DNA from 2 places in the Streptomyces sp. NPDC057638 genome. Region 1 is predicted to be linked to the other one. Evidence: riboswitches for the same ligand, from Rfam matches in the RefSeq annotation. Region 1 holds a riboswitch; the other holds the start of a gene.
What was found. A riboswitch is a leader RNA that binds a small molecule or an ion and turns the genes downstream of it on or off. The one in region 1 is predicted to bind cobalamin.

Region 1 (12,679 bases):
CTTCGACCGGCCGTGGCGCCAGTGCTGGCACGACAAGGCCGCGCATACCTTCGTCACCCGCCGCTGAGACGCCTGGCCGAGCAGGCACGGCTGGGCCCGCCCGGCTGAGAGGCCCGGCAGGGCCCGCCCGGCTGAGACATCCGGCTGAGGCGCCCGGCCGAGACCTCTGGCCGCGCGCCCGGCTCGGACACCCGGTCGCGCCGCCCGGACCGGGACCGCTCCCCGGGTATCCGTCCCGTGGCAGACCGCCCCGACCGGGATGACCCGCCGTCAGGACGCCCCGCCCGGGGTCCCCCGAACGGCGGGTCATCTTTTGCGGCGCCCCCGCGCCGGGGGTGCACTGCCCACATGAGCAACGATCAGCCCCCGCCCCCGCCGCCCGGCTCCGGGGGGCCCGAGGACGACCCCTTCCTCAAGAAGCCGCCGCCGCCCGGCGGCGCGGGAGGCCCACCCCCGCAGGGCCCGCCTCCCGGCCCCCCGCCACCCGGTTCCCCGCCGCCAGGAAGCCCCCCGCCCGGGTCGCCCTACGGTTCCCCGTACGGAGGCGGTGGGCCGGGCGGAACGCCCCCGTACGATCCGTACGGCGGCGGGCCCTACGGCGGCGGACCGGATCCGCTGGCGGGGATGCCGCCGCTGGCCGACTTCGGGAAGCGGTTCGCCGCGCGGGTCATCGACGCGCTGATCGTCTTCGTCCCGCTGGCCTTGATCTCCCTGCTGGTCGGTGGGTTCAGCTCCGGCGGCGCCGACAACTGGGACGATCTGGCCAACGAGGTGAACACCGGCCGCCAGTGGCTCTGGTCGCTGATCGGGCTGGTCGCCTACGTGGGCTATGACACCTTGATGGTGAAGAAGAACGGCCAGACGGTGGGCAAGCGGCTGATGCGGATCCGCGTCGCGCTGCTCAACGACGGCGCGATCCCCGACACCCGCTCCTCGCTGGTGCGCGCGCTGGTGCTCTGGGCCCCGGCGCTGCTCTGCTGTTTCTGCGTCTGGTGGCTGGTGATCATCATCACGATCATCGCGGACAAGCCCTACCGCCAGGGGCTGCACGACAAGGCGGGCAAGACCGTGGTCGTGACGGTGCCGGAGGGGCCGCCACCGCCGACTGTGTGACGTGTGTGGCTGTGTGACGGCGGCCTCCCCGTGTCCGCGCGGGGAGGCCGCCGTGCGTGTGGACGGACGCGCCCGCGCCTCGCGGGTGCTCCCCTGAACGTCCGCCGCCCGCAAGGGGATTCCGCTTGTGGCATAGAGCAGGGGGATGTCCACGTCAAGGGTTGTGTTTTCTTCGGGCGCTGCGGTCGAATGCCGTCACTTGTGACGCGCGAGCCTCGCCCGGACGACTCCACACAGGTCCGCCGTGAAGGTTCGCGGGGGAGGAAACCAACACGTGACCACGAACCGACGGACGATCAGAGCGTCGGCGGTGATCGTCGCCCTCGCGACGGCCACCGCGGGTGCCGCGGCGTTCAGTACGGCGCAGGCGGGGGAGCAGGGGTCCCCGGCCCCGGCGGCACTGGAGCGCCATGACCCGGCGCCCCAGAAGGGCCATGTCGACCACGATCTCGACGGCCCGTTCACCCAACGGCAGCAGCAGCAGCGCAAGGCGGCGCTGGAACAGGTCATATCCGGGGACGCGACCGTCGAGAGGCGCGGCGCGTCCAAGGTCGTCAAGCTCGGCAAGGGCAAGTACGTCGAGCTGGGCCGGGAGAAGACCGACAAGATCTTCACCATCCTGCTGGAGTTCGGCGACAAGGTCGACACCACCACGACGCACGACCCGGACGGCCCGGACGGGCCGCTGCCGCCGGTGGTGAAGTACGGCGGCACCCCGGGACCGCTGCACAACAAGATCGCCAAGCCGGACCGTACCGTCGACAACTCGACCGACTGGAAGGCGGACTACAACCGCCAGCACTTCCAGGACCTGTACTTCGGCGCCGCGCCCAAGCAGTCCCTGAAGACCTACTACGAGCGGGCCTCCTCGGGCCGTTACTCGGTCGCGGGCACGGTCTCCGACTGGGTGAAGGTCGAGTGGAACGAGGCCCGTTACGGCTCGAACTACTGCGGCGAGTCGACCTGTGAGAGCGTCTGGGACGCGGTGCGGGACGGGGTCAACGCCTGGGTCGCCGACCAGAAGGCGCAGGGCCGCACCGACGAGCAGATCAAGGCGACCCTGGCCGAGTACGACGTCTGGGACCGCTACGACTTCGACGAGGACGGCGACTTCAACGAGCCGGACGGCTACCTCGACCACTTCCAGTTCGTCCACGCGGGCGAGGACGAGTCCGCGGGCGGCGGCGCCGAGGGCGCCAACGCCATCTGGGCGCACCGCTGGTACGCGTACGGCACCTCCGCGGGCAAGACCGGTCCCGCGGGCAACAAGGCGGGCGGCACCCAGATCGGCTCGACCGGGATCTGGGTCGGCGACTACACCGTGCAGCCCGAGAACGGCGGCCTCGGCGTCTTCGCCCATGAGTACGCCCATGACCTGGGCCTGCCGGACCACTACGACGACTCCGGCCGGGGCGAGAACGCCACCGGCTTCTGGACGCTGATGTCGTCCGGCTCCTGGCTCGGCCGGGGCAAGGAGGCCATCGGCGACCTGCCCGGTGACATGACCGCCTGGGACAAGCTCCAGCTCGGCTGGCTCAACTACACCAAGGGCCGGGCCGCGACGACGTCCACCCACACCCTCGGGGTGCAGGCGTACAACACCAAGCGCCCGCAGGCGCTCGTGGTCGAGCTGCCGAAGAAGCCCGGCACCACCCCGCTGGTCAAGCCCGCCCAGGGGACCAAGCAGTGGTGGACCGACCAGGGCGACAACCTGCGCAACACCCTCAGCCGCTCGGTCGACCTCACCGGCAAGTCCAGCGCCGCGCTGGAGCTGAGCGCCTGGTGGCAGATCGAGAACGGGTACGACTACCTCTACACCGAGGTCTCCACCGACGGCGGCGCCAACTGGACCCCGCTGGAGGGCACGGCCGACGGCAAGCCGATCACCCGTGACGGCAGTGACCGCCCGGCGCTGACCGGCCGCTCGGCCGGACACCAGAAGCTGGTCTTCTCGCTGGACGCCCACGCGGGCAAGCGGGTCGACGTCCGCTTCCGCTACCGCACCGACACCGCCACCGCCGAGAAGGGCTTCGTGGCGGACGAGATCACCGTGACCGCCGACGGCGCCCCGCTCTTCCGCGACGACGTCGAGGGCACGGACAACGCGGGCTGGACCACCAAGGGCTTCACCAAGGCCGGGGAGAACGTGACCCGGCTCTACGACCACTACTACCTGGTCGAGAACCGCCAGTACGTCTCGTACGACAAGACGCTGAAGACCGGTCCGTACAACTTCGGTTTCCCGGCGCCCAAGGACCAGTGGGTGGAGCACTTCCCGTACCAGAACGGGCTGATGATCTGGTACTGGGACACCTTCCAGCGGGACAACCGCACCAGCGCCCACCCGGGCCAGGGACGGCTGCTGCCGGTCGACGCCAACCCGGCGCCGATGAAGTGGGCCGACGGCACGATCATGCGCAACCGGATCCAGAGCTTCGACGCGACCTTCAGCACCCGTCCGTACGACGCGATCACCCTGCACCGGGCCGGGGCGCCGACCTCGATCCCGGCGAAGCCCGGTAACCCGGTCTTCGACGACCGCAAGGGCGTCTACTGGTTCGCGGAGAACCCGACCGGTGGGGTGAAGGTGCCCAACACCAACACCAAGATCTCCATCGTGAAGGAGCCCGCGAGCGGGGAGACGATCACCGTGAAGGTGGCCCCCTCGACCCGGTAAATGACCTTGTAAAAAGCGAATCCGCAGGTCAAAACATGATCGGCCGCAACCCCCTGGCGGGCTGCGGCCGATCGTGTTTAGGTGCGAGGTGACAGACCCGTTCCGTCCAGACCCGTCACGACCAGACCGGTTCCTCTGGACACGCCATCTCACGGGGGAGTGGTCGCCATGCCCGGCGGAGGTTATAGCAAGCTGCCCAACGGCAGCGTCGTCGTCGCCCTCAGCCTGCCCAACCCGCTGGCGGACGGACGCCCCGCGCGCTTCCTGGTGCACGCGGCGAACCGGGCCCGCGCCCTGACCAGGCTGCGGAACCTGGGGCTGCGCGCCGTCTATCTGCGGGGCAACGCGGAGCCGCCCACACTGGACGAGATCACCGCCGTACTGCACCATCCCGACGGGCTGATCTGGCGCAGCCAGCCCGGGGCGGTGGCGGAGCTGTGGCATCCGGTGCGGGCGCTGGGGCGGCCCGTCGGGTGAGGGCCTGGTGGCGTCCCGGCGCCCGGCCGCCGTCTCAGACGACCGGCTCGCCCGTGAGCGTCACACCCGCCGCGCGCAGCTCCTCCAGCACCCGCGCGGTGCGCTCCTTGGAGACGCCCGCCGTCAGATCGAGCAGCACCTGGGTGGTGAAGCCCTCCCGGGCCGCGTCCAGCGCCGTCGCGCGCACACAGTGGTCCGTGGCGATGCCCACCACGTCGACCTCGGTCACCTCGTGGTCGCGCAGCCACTGGGCCAGCCCGGTGCCGTTCTCGTCGGTGCCTTCGAAGCCGCTGTAGGCGGCGGCGTAGGAGCCCTTGTCGAAGACCGCCTCGATGGCGCCCGAGGCGACGGCCGGGGCGAAGTTCGGATGGAAGCCGACACCCTCGGTGCCCGCGACACAGTGGCGCGGCCAGCTCGTCTCGAAGTCCGGGGTGTCGGAGAAGTGGTCGCCCGGGTCGATGTGGTGGTCCCGGGTGGCGACGACATGGCGGTAGGCGGCCGGGATGGACGCACCGATGAGGTCGGTGATGGCGGCGGCGACCTCGGCACCCCCGCTGACCGCGAGGCTGCCGCCTTCGCAGAAGTCGTTCTGAACGTCGACGACGATCAAGGCGCGGTGCATAGGGGAGTCCTTACGGGGAGTACGGGGATATGGGGGTGTCTGTGGGCGCTGGGGCTCTCGGTGGCTCTCCGTCGAGCGTAGAGAGTGGGGAGCGGGTACGGGAAGGCGCGTGGGCGGTGCGCCGCGCCCGGCCCCGCCGCGCACGCCCCCGGTGACCTGCGCTCCCGCCCCTTGCTCCCGCTCCTTGCCCTGGCTTCCCCCTGATCGGCGGGTCAGTCCCCGGAGCCGCCCGCCGTTCCGGCTGGTCACCACCCGTGTCCCGGCCGCCGGGCCGTGCTGGTGTCCCGGCCGCCGGGCCGTGCGGCCGGTCGGGGTGGCCGGGCCGCGCCGATGGGCGGGGCGGCCGGGCCGTGGGGACGGGCGTCGCGGTCAGACGTACTCGGTGGGCAGGACCGGTTCGCCGCGGGAGAGCTGGAGGGCGGACATCGGCAGCGCCGCCCGCGCCGCGCGGTGCCGGGCCCGCGCCGCGTCCAGCGGCTCGCGCGCCACGATCTCGCCGCCCACGACCAGCGGCACCAGCAGCTGGGAGCCGGCCAGATCGGCGGGCACCTGGCCCGAGCCGATGACCTCCGCCTCCGCGACCCCCTCCGCGTCCCGCCGCCGCGCGGCCCACTTGCGCCCGCCCACGGAGTACTTCGCGCCCAGCGACTTCTTGGCCACCGGCTCCAGCGGGGCCTTCGGATCGGCCGAGCGGGCGCGGGCCACCAGCTTGTACACCATCGAGCAGGTCGGGTGCCCGCTGCCGGTCACCAGCTGGGTGCCCACCCCGTAGGCGTCGACGGGGGCCGCCGCCAGCGAGGCGATGGCGTACTCGTCCAGGTCGGAGGTGACCACGATCTTGGTGTCCCGGGCGCCGAGCTCGTCGAGCTGCTGGCGGACCCGGTGGGCGACCAGCAGCAGATCGCCGGAGTCGATCCGTACCGCGCCGAGTCCGGTCCCCGCGACCTCGACGGCGGTACGGACGGCCTCGGCCACGTCGTAGGTGTCGACCAGCAGCGTGGTGCCCCGGCCCAGCGAGTCGACCTGGGCCCGGAACGCGTCCCGCTCGCTGTCGTGCAGCAGGGTGAAGGCGTGGGCGCTGGTGCCGACGGTCGGGATGCCGTAGCGGAAGCCCGCCGCCAGGTCGGAGGTGGAGTCGAAGCCGCCCACGTACGCGGCGCGGGCGGAGGCGACGGCGGAGAGCTCGTGGGTACGCCGGGCACCCATCTCGATCAGCCGCCGCCCCTGGGCGGCGGCGGACATCCGGGACGCGGCGGCGGCGATGGCGGAGTCGTGGTTGAGGATGGAGAGGATCACCGTCTCCAGCAGCACGCACTCGGCGAAGCTGCCCTCGACCCGCAGGACGGGCGAGCCGGGGAAGTAGGTCTCGCCCTCCGGGTAGCCCCAGATGTCGCCCCGGAAGCGGTAGCCGGAGAGCCAGGAGAGGGTGGGCTCGTCCACGATCCGGTTCTCCCGCAGGAAGGCGATCACCCCGGGGTCGAAGCGGAAGTTCTCGACGGCGTCCAGCACCCGTCCGGTGCCGCCGACCACGCCGTAGCGGCGGCCCGAGGGGAGGCGGCGGGTGAAGACCTCGAAGACGGAGTGGCGGTCGGCGGTGCCCGCCCGCAGCGCCGCCTGGACCATCGTGAACTCGTACTGGTCCGTGAAGAGCGCCGTCGAGGGCACGTCCACCGGCAGTCCCACCAGGTCAGCTGTGTTCACGAGAATGACCTCGCGCTTTCGTCTCGGCCGCCCGCAGGGCTCGGGCGATCCAGCCATGGCCCGGATCCTACCCCAGCATTTCGTCAAAGTGACGAGATGGGGGCGGGGTGCGGGCGGCGGGCTCTTCAGGGCTCGCTAGAGGGGTGCCCGTTTATGCGCTCCGCAGGCACGGGTGGCAGCATGGACCAGGTGAGTGTTGCTCCCACCGAGATTGAACGGCCCGCGTCGGCCGAGGAGACCTTCGCCGTCCCCGAGCCGGATGTGCCCTGGGTGACGCTCGTCCACAACGACCCCGTGAACCTGATGAGCTACGTGACGTATGTCTTCCAGGCGTACTTCGGCTACTCCAAGGACAAGGCCCGCAAACTGATGCTCGACGTCCATCACAAGGGGCGCGCCGTCGTCTCCAGCGGTACCCGCGAGGAGATGGAGCGCGATGTGCAGGCGATGCACGGATACGGGCTCTGGGCGACGCTCACGCAGGACCGCGGCTGATGCCGGGGCACTTCGAGCCCCGTCCCGGGGGCGGCGCGTCGATCACGCTCGACGAGGTCGAGATCTCCATCCTGCGGTCGCTCGCCGTCCAGCTCATGGAGCTGATCGGGCCGGGCGAGGAGCCGGTGGAGGGGGCGGACCCGCTGGCCGCGCTCTTCGCCGAGGGCCCGAGCGAGCCGCCGTCGGACCCCGCGCTGGCGCGGCTCTTCCCGGACGCGTACGGAGGGCCGGACGCGCACCAGGGGGACGAGTCCGCGAAGGCGGCGTCGTCCGAGTTCCGCCGCTTCACCGAGAACGACCTGCGGACGCGCAAGCGCGATGACGCGCATGACATGGTGCGGGCGCTGGACGCGCTCTCCCCGGGGCCCGGGGGGTCGGCGGAGCTGACGCTGGACCCGCGCCGGAGCGCGCGCTGGCTCGGGGCGCTCAACGATCTGCGGCTGACGATCGGGACCCGGCTTGAGGTCGGCGACGACGACGAGGGCGCGGGGCTCTACCGGCTGCCGGACTCCGATCCGCGCAAGCCGATGGTGATGGCGTACCTCTGGCTCGGGGTGCTCCAGGAGACGCTTGTCGAGACCCTGATGCCCTCCTGAGGCCGTGGGCCCTCCCGGGGGGTGATGTCCTCCTGGGGCTGTGGTGCCCTGCGGCCCTGAGGCTCCTTCCTGAGGCTTGATCGCCCCGGCGCCCGTCCCAGCCGCCCATCCCGTCGCCCGTCCCGTCGCCCGTCCCGTCGCCCGGACGGCCGAGAGGGCGGGTAGCGGGGGGTGCGCGCTGGGTGGGGTGGTTTCCGGCCCCCTGTCACCCCTGTCCCCTCTGCTCATGGGGCTACGGGTTTTCCCGCGCCCGTCCGGTTTCCCCGGCTCCGTACGGCCGGTTGCGGAGGTTCCTGTTCCAGTTCGCCCGGCGGGGCTCGGTCCATGCCGAGCGGCGCCCTCCGGCGGCTGTATGGGGCGAGGGGGCGCGTCGTGACTTACGTACGCTCAGCGGACGCTCAAATCCGGATAACGATCGGGTTACCACATCGTCCTAAATTCATCCATTGTGCGGCTTTTGCCCGGTTGTTTCTGTGGCGTGAGTCACAGAGGCCCGGGATGATCTCGAACAAGGCCGTGATAGATCTGCACGACCGCCAGGGGCGCCACCCATGCCCCTGGGGGCGCTTGTACCGGCTGACCGCCGGTGGCACTCCATCCGTATCCGGGGGGATCAGGACCTGATCCGCGTCCGTCGCGTCTGTCGCACGGGGCGGATCCGCGTGGAGAAAGGGCGCACACATGACCTCTGTGCAGGTCGGCAAAGAGGACGGGCACGGCGACGGGAACGCCGCGCGGTCCGCCGCCGGAGGCGGTGAGGACCAGGGCTACCACCGGGCACTCGGCGCCCGGCAGATCCAGATGATCGCGATAGGCGGAGCCATCGGCACCGGCCTCTTCCTGGGCGCGGGCAAGGCCATCTCCAAGGCCGGACCCAGCCTCATCCTCGCGTACGCCATCGCGGGCCTGGTCATCTTCTTCATCATGCGCGCCCTCGGCGAGCTGCTGATGTACCGCCCGGTCTCGGGGTCGTTCTCCGACTACGCGCGGGAGTTCATCGGGCCGTTCGCGGGGTTCGCCACCGGCTGGACGTACTGGCTCTTCTGGGTCGTCACCGGAATGACCGAGGTCACGGCGGCGGCGCACTACATGACGTACTGGTTCGACATCCCGCAGTGGGTCTCGGCGCTGATCTTCACGCTGATCCTCTACGGCGCCAATCTGATCTCGGTGAAGATCTTCGGTGAGCTGGAGTTCTGGTTCTCGATGGTCAAGGTCACCGCGATCGTCGGCATGATCCTGATCTGCGCCGGAATCATCACCCTCGGCTTCACGGACGCGGGCGACACCGCCTCCTTCTCGCTGCTGTGGAGCGACGGCGGCTTCTTCCCCAAGGGCATCGGCGGCACGCTGATGACGCTCCAGATCGTGATGTTCGCCTTCCTGGCGGTCGAGCTGGTCGGTGTCACCGCGGGTGAGTCCAAGGACCCCGAGAAGACCCTGCCCAAGGCCATCAACACCGTGCCGTGGCGCATCGCCGTCTTCTACATCGGCGCGCTGATCATGATCCTGTCGGTGGTCTCCTGGACCAACTTCGAGCCGGGCGTCTCGCCCTTCGTGGCCGCCTTCGACAAGATGGGCCTGGCCGTCGGCGCGGGCATCGTGAACTTCGTCGTCCTGACCGCCGCGCTCTCCTCCTGCAACTCCGGGATGTACTCCACCGGACGCATGCTGCGCGGCCTGGCCCTCAACAACCAGGGCCCGAAGATCTTCACCCGGCTCACCAGGAACGGCACCCCGCTGATCGGGACCACCTTCTCGGCCGCGCTGATGATGTTCGGTGTCTGGATCAACTACCAGTGGCCCGGCGAGGCGTTCAACAAGATCGTCTCCTTCGCCACCATCTCCGGCATGTGGGCCTGGATCATGATCCTGGTCAGTCAGATCCGCTACCGCGCCAAGGTGAACCGGGGCGAGCTGCCCGAGTCGACCTTCAAGGCGCCCGGCGCGCCCTACACCAGCTGGTTCGCGCTCTGCTTCATCGGTCTGGTGATCGTGCTGATGGGCGTGGACAAGGACGCCCGGGTCTCGCTGTACGTCGCGCCGGTCTGGGGGCTCCTGCTCGGGGTCTCCTATCTGGTGCTGCGCAAGCGGGACCCCGAGGGCGCCGCCTTCAGCAAGCGCTGAGGCGCCCCCTTCGCAGACCAGGCATTCCCAGCATGCGGGCCGTTTCGTATCACCCATTGGTACGGAACGGCCCGCTGCCTATGCTGACGGCATGCTGACGCTCACCCAGGCACTCTTCGACCAGATCGTGGCGCACGCCCGCGCCGACCACCCCGACGAGGCGTGTGGCGTCGTCGCCGGACCCGAGGGCACCGACCGCCCGGAGCGGTTCATCCCCATGGTCAACGCCGCCCGGTCGCCCACCTTCTACGAGTTCGACTCGATGGACCTGCTCCGGCTCACCAAGGAACTGTGGGCCAACGACGAGGAGCAGGTGATCATCTACCACTCCCACACGGCGACCGAGGCGTACCCCTCCCGTACCGACATCTCGTACGCCAACGAGCCCGGCGCCCACTACGTCCTGGTCTCCACCGCCGACACCGACGGCCTCGGGCCCTTCCAGTTCCGCTCCTTCCGGATCGTGAACGGGGAGGTCACCGAGGAGGAGGTGCGGATCGTCGAGGCATACTGAGCCTCACACTTGAGCGAGCGCGTCGAGCGCGCCCAGCACCAGGTGATACAAGAGAACAGACGTATGAACAGGGCGGTGGGACCCAGGAAGCCGGTGTGACTCCGGCGCGGTCCCGCCACTGTGAGCCAAGCGATCCGCTTGCCAGCCAGGAACTGACCCGCCGCCCTTCTCCCACCACCCAGGGGACGTGGAAATCCCCGGAGGAGGCACCACCCGTCATGTCCAGGCGCCGCAGAACCACCGTCATCGCCGCCCTGCTGCTCCCGCTCACCCTCGCGGGCTGCTCCACCACCCCCGAGCCGGACCGCAAGGCCACCGGTGCCGCCCCCGGCTTCCCGTACACCGTCGACAACTGCGGTGTGAAGACCACCTATCAGGCGCCGCCGCGGCGCGCGGTCACCATGAACCAGCACGTCACCGAGGTCATGCTGGAGCTGGGACTGGAGAAGTCGCTGGTCGGCACCGCCTTCCTGGACGACCGGGTGCTGCCGGAGTACGCGAAGGCGTACGGGGAGATCCCCGTGCTCGCCAAGGAGTACCCCTCCAAGGAGAAGCTGCTCACCGCCAACCCGGACTTCGTCTACGGCGGTTACGCCAGCGCCTTCAAGACCGAGGACGGCCGCACCCGCGCCGAGCTGAAGAAGACCGGCATCGACACCCGGCTCAACCTGGAGAACTGCACCACCGAGCGGACCACCCTCGACGACGTCTACCGGGAGGTCGAGGAGGTCGGGCGCACCTTCGGCGTCGGCGACCGCGCCCAGCGGTGGATCACCGAGGCCCGCGCCGTGGTCGCCGCCACCGGCACGACGCTCACGGGCCGGGCGCCGGTGCCGGTCTTCGTCTACGACAACGGGGACAAGACCGCCTTCACGGCGGGCGGCCGGGGCATCGGCAACGAGCTGATCACCCGCGCGGGCGGCCGGAACGTCTTCGCCGACCTCGACAAGGCGTTCGGCGACGCGACCTGGGAAGAGGTCGTCGCCCGCAAGCCCGAGGTCATCGTGATCTACGACTACGGCTCGGTCACCGTGGCGCAGAAGAAGCGGAAACTGCTGACCGACCCCGCGCTCAAGGACGTCCCGGCGGTGCGGAACAAACGCTTCGCGGTGCTGCCGCTCTCCGACGCCGTGCTCGGCGTCCGGGCGCCCGCCGCCATATCCAAGCTGGCCGCGCAGCTGGCGCGGTGAGGGGCGTGACGGTGGCCGCCGGGGGCGTGTCATCGGCGGGTACGGAGGCGGGCGCGGCGGGCGGCCCCGGCGCGCGGCCCGTCCTCGCCCGGCTGCGCTACGGCGCCGTCGTCACCGGCCTGGTGGCCGCGCTCGGCTGCGCGGCCCTGGCCGGGCTGGTCCTCGGCTCCGTACGGATCCCGGCCGGGCAGGTGGTCGACGCGCTGCTGCCGGGGGCCGCGCCGAGCCCGTTCCGGACCATCGTGCGTGAGGTACGGCTGCCCCGGGTGCTGCTCGGGATGGTCGTCGGCGCCGGACTCGGGGTCGTCGGCGCCGTCCTCCAGGCGCTGGTGCGCAACCGGCTGGCCGACCCCTTCCTGCTGGGGATCTCCTCCGGAGCCTCCACCGGCGCGGTGGTGGTGCTGACGCTGGGCCTCGGCGCCACCACCGCCGTCGCGATGCCGCTCGGCGCGTTCCTCGGGTCGCTGGTCGCGCTCGCGCTGGTCTTCGGGCTGGCCCGGCGCGGCGGGATGATGACCGGGCCCCGGCTGGTGCTGGCCGGGGTCACCGTCTCGTACATCCTCACCGCGCTGACCACGCTCGTCCTGGTGGCGTCGGCGCGGCCGGAGCACTTCCGCGAGGCCCTGTACTGGTCCCTCGGCGGGCTCGGCAGCGCCCGCTGGGACGGGATCCTGCTGCCCGCCGTCGTGCTCGGGGCCGCGCTGCCGCTGCTGCTGGCGCTGGCGCGACCGCTGGACCTGCTGCTGGTGGGGGAGGAGGGCGCGACCGTGCTGGGGCTGGACGTGGGGCGCTTCCGTGCCGTCGTCTTCGTCCTGGTCTCGCTGGTCACCGCCGTGATGGTGGCCGCCAGCGGCGCCGTCGGGTTCGTCGGGCTGATGGTCCCGCACGCCGCCCGGCTGCTGGTCGGCGCCACCCACCGGGCCCTGCTGCCGGTCTGCGCGCTGCTGGGCGCCGTCGCCCTGGTCGTCGCCGACCTCGGCGCCCGTACCCTCTTCTCCCCGCAGGACGTTCCCGTCGGCGTGCTCACCGCGCTGATCGGGGGCCCGCTCTTCCTCTGGCTGATGCGGGGGCGCACCGCGCAGGGGGCACCGCTGTGACCCGCGCCGCGCCGGGGGCACCGGTGATCCGTACCGCGCCGGGGGCACCCGCGACCCGCGTCGTCTTCCA
Region 2 (5,254 bases), on a different contig from region 1:
GCGAGCAGCACCAGTTCGCCCTCGGGGACGGTCAGGTCGACCTCGGCCAGGGTCGGTCGCGCCGCGCCGTCGTAGGTGACCGAGACATGCTCGAAGCGGATCACGCGGACTCCTTCGGGCCAGGGGGTACGGAAGGGCCAGGGGGTACGGAGGTGACGGACCCGTCCGGTGGGCGGAGTGCCGTGGTGGAGGGGGCGGGCACGGTGGGCGCGGGCCGGGGCGCGGGGGAGGGGCCGTCGGGCACGGGTGCGACGAACGCGGGCAGCAGCCCGGCGAGGATCCCCAGCGCGGGCAGCAGCGGCAGCTCCGGCGGGACCAGCGGCACCACCGACGGATGCAGCGCGTCCGCGTCGAGCGTCCCCGCCAGGATCGTCAGCGCGGCGACCACCACCCCGGATCCGGCGATCAGCCAGGAGCGCGGGCCGAACCGGTCGGGCCGGTAGCGGGTGCGTACCGAGCGCCTGCCGCCCAGCCGCAGTCCGGCGACGGCCGCCAGCACCCCGCCGCCCAGCAGGAACGGTCCTGCGGTGGAGCCCTCGGCGGAGAGCAGCCCGTAGGCGCCCGCGCAGATCCCGAGGAGCCCGCCGATGACCAGCGCGGTCGTGGTGTGCCGTACGGCGGGCGGAACGGCGGCGGTCCGCCCGTACCCCCGCGCGTCCATCGACGCGGCGAGCGCGACGGACCGCTCCAGCGCGCTCTCCAGCACCGGCAGCCCGATCCGGGCGACGGCGCGGACACCGCCCGCTTCCCGTCCGCGCAGCCGCCGCGCGGTGCGCAGCCGGGCGACGTCGGCGACGAGATGGGGCGCGAAGGTCATGGCGACGACGACGGCCACCCCGATCTCGTACAGCGCCCCGGGCAGGCACTTCAGCAGCCGGGCCGGGTTGGCCAGCGCGTTCGCGGCGCCCAGGCAGATGAGGATGGCGGCCAGCTTGGCGCCGTCGTACAGGGCGAAGACGATCTGTTCGGCCGTGACCCGGCCGCCGAGGCGGATCCCCTGGGCCCAGTCGGGGAGCGGGACCTCGGGGAGGGTGAGAAGGGTGTGGCTGCCGGGGATCGGTGACCCGAGAACGACGGAGAAGACGACCCGCAGCGCGATCACGAACAGCGCCAGCTTGAGGAAGGCGCTGTAGGAGCGCGCCCAGGGCGCGTCGGTGCGCCGCGCGGCGACGACATACGCCGTCACGACCACCAGCAGTCCCAGCAGGAGGGGATGCGTGGTCCGCGACGCGGCCGTGGCCAGGCCGAGCGCCCACAGCCACCAGGCACCCGGATGCACGGCGTTGCGCCGGTCGGCCCGGGGGGCGCGCAGCCGCTCCCCGGGGCGCGGGCGGCGGCCCCGCGTGGGCTCGGTGGGCTCGGCGCGTTCGGTGGGGTTCTGGCCGAGGTCACGGAGGCGGACCCCGTCCCCGTACGGCGGTACGGGCGGGGACTGGTCCCGGTCCCGGCTCATCGGGACCGGCGGCGGGACTGCCAGAACGCGGCGGCGCCGAGCACGACGACGGCGCCCACTCCGGCGAGGGCGCCGACGGAGGGTCCGCCGGACTCCTCCGCGCTGGACTCCTGCGCGCGGGTGTCCCCTTCCGGCGCCGCGCCGGCCGTGGTCCGCGGGCGGTCGCCCGAGGCGGGGACCTGCTCGCCGCAGCCCGCACCCGGATAGCCCGCGATGGCGCAGAGCAGCGCCTGCTGGTTGTAGCGGAGCGGCTTGGCGACGGCGGCCAGCGCCTCCGCCGCGGTCGCGTCCGTCCCCACCCGGGCACAGGCGGCGCGCGGCGCGGGCGGCCGCTCGCCGGAGGGCGCGTCCTGGGGGGTGCCCGGGTCGATCACCACGGCGACGCGTTTGCGGTCCGGCTCGGCCGCCGTCGTACCGCAGACGGCGGCGAAGTCCGGGGCCTGGCGGGGGCGGGTGGCGTCGGCGCTGTTCTCGCTCACCGCGAAGCGGAACCCGTTCACCGAGCCGTCGGCGGGACGGGCGGTGGCCGGGCCCTCGGTGGCGTAGGACCAGGCGCGGCCGTCGCTCTGCCAGAAGGACCAGTAGCGGTATCCGGCCGCCTCGGCGGGTGTGGCGGCGGCCACGCCGAGTCCGACGGCGAGGACGGTGCCGAGGACGGTGCCGAGCAGGGCCGCCAGGGCGAGCAACGGGGTCGACGGCGGGGTGAGCGAGCGGGCGCGGGCCTTCCCGGCGGTGCCGGGGCCGGGCCCGTCCTCCGCCTGGCCACGGCTGCCCGGGGTCCCGGGGCCGTCGCCGGGCGTACGGGGGCGGGGCCCGGCGCTGTCGCCGGTCACGACTTGTTCTTGCGGCGGCCGCTGATCAGGATGCCCGCGCCGACACTGGCCGCGAAGAAGGCGCCGACGAGCCACCACTGGCCGCTGTCGGAGCCCTTCTCGTCCTTCTCGTTCTCCTTCTTCTTCTCTTCCGTGGCCTGGGCCGCGTCCGCGCGCGGGTCCGGGCCGAGCGCGGTGAGCTGCGCCACCAGGTCCGCGCCACCGAAGTCGGTCGGCTGCGCCCCGGCGGCACGGGCGGCGAAGATCAACTGGGCGTACGCGGCGGGTCCCGACTCCTTCGCCCATGCGGCCGAGTTCGCCTTCAGCCAGGCCAGGGGCTTCGCGGTCCGCTCCTTCAGGCCCTGGGCGGCGAGGGCGGCCACGGCGTCGGCGGTGTTGCCGACATCCGGCTTGGGGGCGGAGTCGGTGGCGCCGGGCATCGGCGGGGTCAGCAGATGACCGGTCGCGGCGAGGGCGCCCGCGAGGTAGGCGGCGCCGTTGTGGGCGGCGTCCGGGAGGGTCTTGCCGGGGACACAGGCGGTGCCCCGGGCGTCCGGCTCACCGGCGGCGGGCGAGAGCCCCTGCCCCCGCGCCGCCACCACGGCGGCGGCCGTGGAGTCGGCGACCATGCCGGGCTGCTTGGGCTGGTAGACGAAGGCGCCGCCGTCCTTGCCACCACAGGGCGTGGCGAACGTCAGCAGGGCATCGAACGGCGACTTCCCGCCCGGCGAACGCACCTCGGCGGGCTTGACGCCCGCCGCCGAGAACGCGCCGATCACCAGCGAGGTGGAGTTGGCGTCGCTGGCGCCGCCGGGGTTGTAGCTCCAGCCGCCGTCCGCGTTCTGGGTGGACCGCAGCCAGGTCACGGCCTTCTGGGCGGTCTCCTTCTCACCGAGCGCGGTCAGCGCCTGGACGGCCACGGCGGTGGCGTTGGAGTCCAGCGGCAGCGAGGCCGGGCACGCGGCGGAGACATCGGCCCGGTAGGAGGCGAAGCCGCCGCTCGCGCACTGCTGGGCGGCGAGCCACGCGACCGCCTTGTCGGCGGGGACGACACCGGAGACATCCTGGGCGAGCAGGGCCAGGGACTGGCGCCAGACACCGTCGTAGGTGGGGTCGCCGCTCCCGTACAGCCCGGACGGCAGGACCGGCGACGGCGCCGGGCTGCCCGTGGTGGCGGGCGCGGCACTGGCCGCCGGGGCGAGCGCGAGCGCGGCCGTGCCCAGTGTGGCGGATACGGCGAGCGCGACGGCGCGGCGTGCGGTGCTCATGGACGGGGGCCTCTCCTGCGGAAGCCGGGCACGGGCACGCTCTTGAGGCACCAGGGCTCCGACTCCGTACTCCTCGACGGTGCCGGTCACCGGCGGGCCGCCGGTGGCACGAGACGATCACAACGGGGTACGGGGCATTCCGGCTCGCCACCCCGGGGTGCCCGGCGGTGGCTCACGGCTGCGGGTCAGCGCCGGATTCGCACCGGCTTCCCCCCGTACGGACGTGAAAACGACGTGTCCACTCTACCGGCCGGTCCGGCGGGTCGTGGCTGGCGGACTGACTGCTTCCGGATCGGCGGGCGTGTCCCCGGGGGCGCGGGCCGGTCGCCTCGGGGGTGGCGGGTTCTGGACGGCGGGCCGGTCGCCTCCGGGGTGGCGGGTCCGCGTTCGGGGCGCCGGGCCCGGGATCGCGGGACGGCCGCCTGCGTGTCCCCGGGCCCAGAACCGGCCGCCCCCGGGCCCCGAACCGGCCGCCCCCGGGGTCTGCCCGGACGCCTGGCCGTGGGCCTTCGGAACCCTTGGCCGCCGGGCCCCGGCCCGCTCCCCTCCGGCGGCCGCTCACAGCGCCACATACCGCTCCGGCACCCCCGCCAGCCGCTCCGCCCGCCCCCGTCGCACCAGATGGCGCAGATGGGCCTCCACCTCCGAGACGGCGATCGTGCGGGAGGCCGGCGGGATCCGCTCCCATGCCCGGTTCCACTCCATGAGTTCCGCGAGGCGCCAGGGCGTGCGGGGCTCGGTCAGCAGGCCGAGCAGCAGCGCGAGACGGGTCTCGTGGTGGCCGAGCAGTGCGCTGACCCGGGCGGGGGCGCCGGTGAAGGGGTGCTGGTGGGCGGGGAGGACCTCGGCCGGGGCGAGGCGGGCGACCCGTCGCAGGGAGGCCAGGTAGTCGCCCAGGGGGTCGGTCCCGGCTGGGTCGTCTGGGTCGGCTGGGTCATCTGGGTCCTCGTACAGACCGATGTGGGGGCTGATCCCGGGGAGCAGGTGGTCGCCGGAGAAGAGACGGCCCCGGCCGGGGAGCCCGGCCGGATGGTTCTCCTCCAGATGGAGGCAGACATGGCCGGGGGTGTGGCCCGGCGTCCAGATCGCCCGCAGTCGTCGGCCCGTGAGGTCCAGCAGCTCACCGGCGGCGATCTCCCGGTCGGGCAGGGCGGGCCGCAGCCCCGGCACCGCGTCGGCGCCGCGCGCGCGGAAGGAGCGCATGACGGCCAGATGCTCCTCGGGCGCTCCGGCGGCGGCCAGCTTCTCCTCCATAGAGGCCAGCCAGCGCTCCGGCGGGCCCTCCCTCGTACGCCGGACGACGTCGGTGTCGGCCGGGTGCATCGCCACCCACGCGCCGGACTCCGCGCGGACGCGGGCGGAGAGGCCGTGGTGGTCGGGGTGGTGGTGGGTGATGACGACGCCGTGGATGGCGGAGACGTCGGCGCCCAGCGCCGTCAGTCCGGCGGTGAGGGCCTCCCAGGAGGCCGGGTCGTCCCAGCCGGTGTCGATGAGGACCGGGCCACGGCCGGTGTCGAGGAGATGGACCAGAGTGTGGCCGAGGGGGTTGTCCGGGATGGGGACCCGGACCGACCAGACCCCGCCGCCGTGGTCCGTGGTCCCGGCCGCCGGTGACCCTGTCATGCCGGTACCTCCGTCACGTCGGTGCCGCTGTCGTGCCTGCCCGTGCCTGTTCGCGCCCGTCCGTCCGTCATGCCGGTGCCGGTGTGCTGTCCCCCGCG

Region 2: it holds a riboswitch for cobalamin, as region 1 does, so the genes downstream of both, ACFVIM_RS31110 (prenyltransferase/squalene oxidase repeat-containing protein) here and ACFVIM_RS10020 (ABC transporter substrate-binding protein) in region 1, are expected to answer to the same signal.

What each region holds. Positions count from the first base shown of each region.
Region 1 is NZ_JBHVHF010000049.1:21,438-34,116, forward strand. Features, by position in the region: gene ACFVIM_RS09970 (RDD family protein) at 1-67, shown strand, start outside; gene ACFVIM_RS09975 (RDD family protein) at 349-1,113, shown strand; gene ACFVIM_RS09980 (immune inhibitor A domain-containing protein) at 1,388-3,790, shown strand; gene ACFVIM_RS09985 (hypothetical protein) at 3,959-4,267, shown strand; gene ACFVIM_RS09990 (nicotinamidase) at 4,302-4,889, opposite strand; gene ACFVIM_RS09995 (nicotinate phosphoribosyltransferase) at 5,259-6,590, opposite strand; gene clpS (ATP-dependent Clp protease adapter ClpS) at 6,771-7,085, shown strand; gene ACFVIM_RS10005 (DUF2017 domain-containing protein) at 7,085-7,681, shown strand; gene ACFVIM_RS10010 (amino acid permease) at 8,363-9,808, shown strand; gene ACFVIM_RS10015 (Mov34/MPN/PAD-1 family protein) at 9,900-10,322, shown strand; cobalamin riboswitch at 10,376-10,498, shown strand; gene ACFVIM_RS10020 (ABC transporter substrate-binding protein) at 10,541-11,512, shown strand; gene ACFVIM_RS10025 (FecCD family ABC transporter permease) at 11,605-12,609, shown strand.
Region 2 is NZ_JBHVHF010000372.1:1,158-6,411, forward strand. Features, by position in the region: partial or broken gene ACFVIM_RS31095 (ABC transporter ATP-binding protein) at 1-104, opposite strand, end outside; gene ACFVIM_RS31100 (CbiQ family ECF transporter T component) at 101-1,279, opposite strand; gene ACFVIM_RS31105 (SCO2322 family protein) at 1,450-2,139, opposite strand; gene ACFVIM_RS31110 (prenyltransferase/squalene oxidase repeat-containing protein) at 2,283-3,533, opposite strand; cobalamin riboswitch at 3,645-3,787, opposite strand; gene ACFVIM_RS31115 (MBL fold metallo-hydrolase) at 4,092-5,156, opposite strand.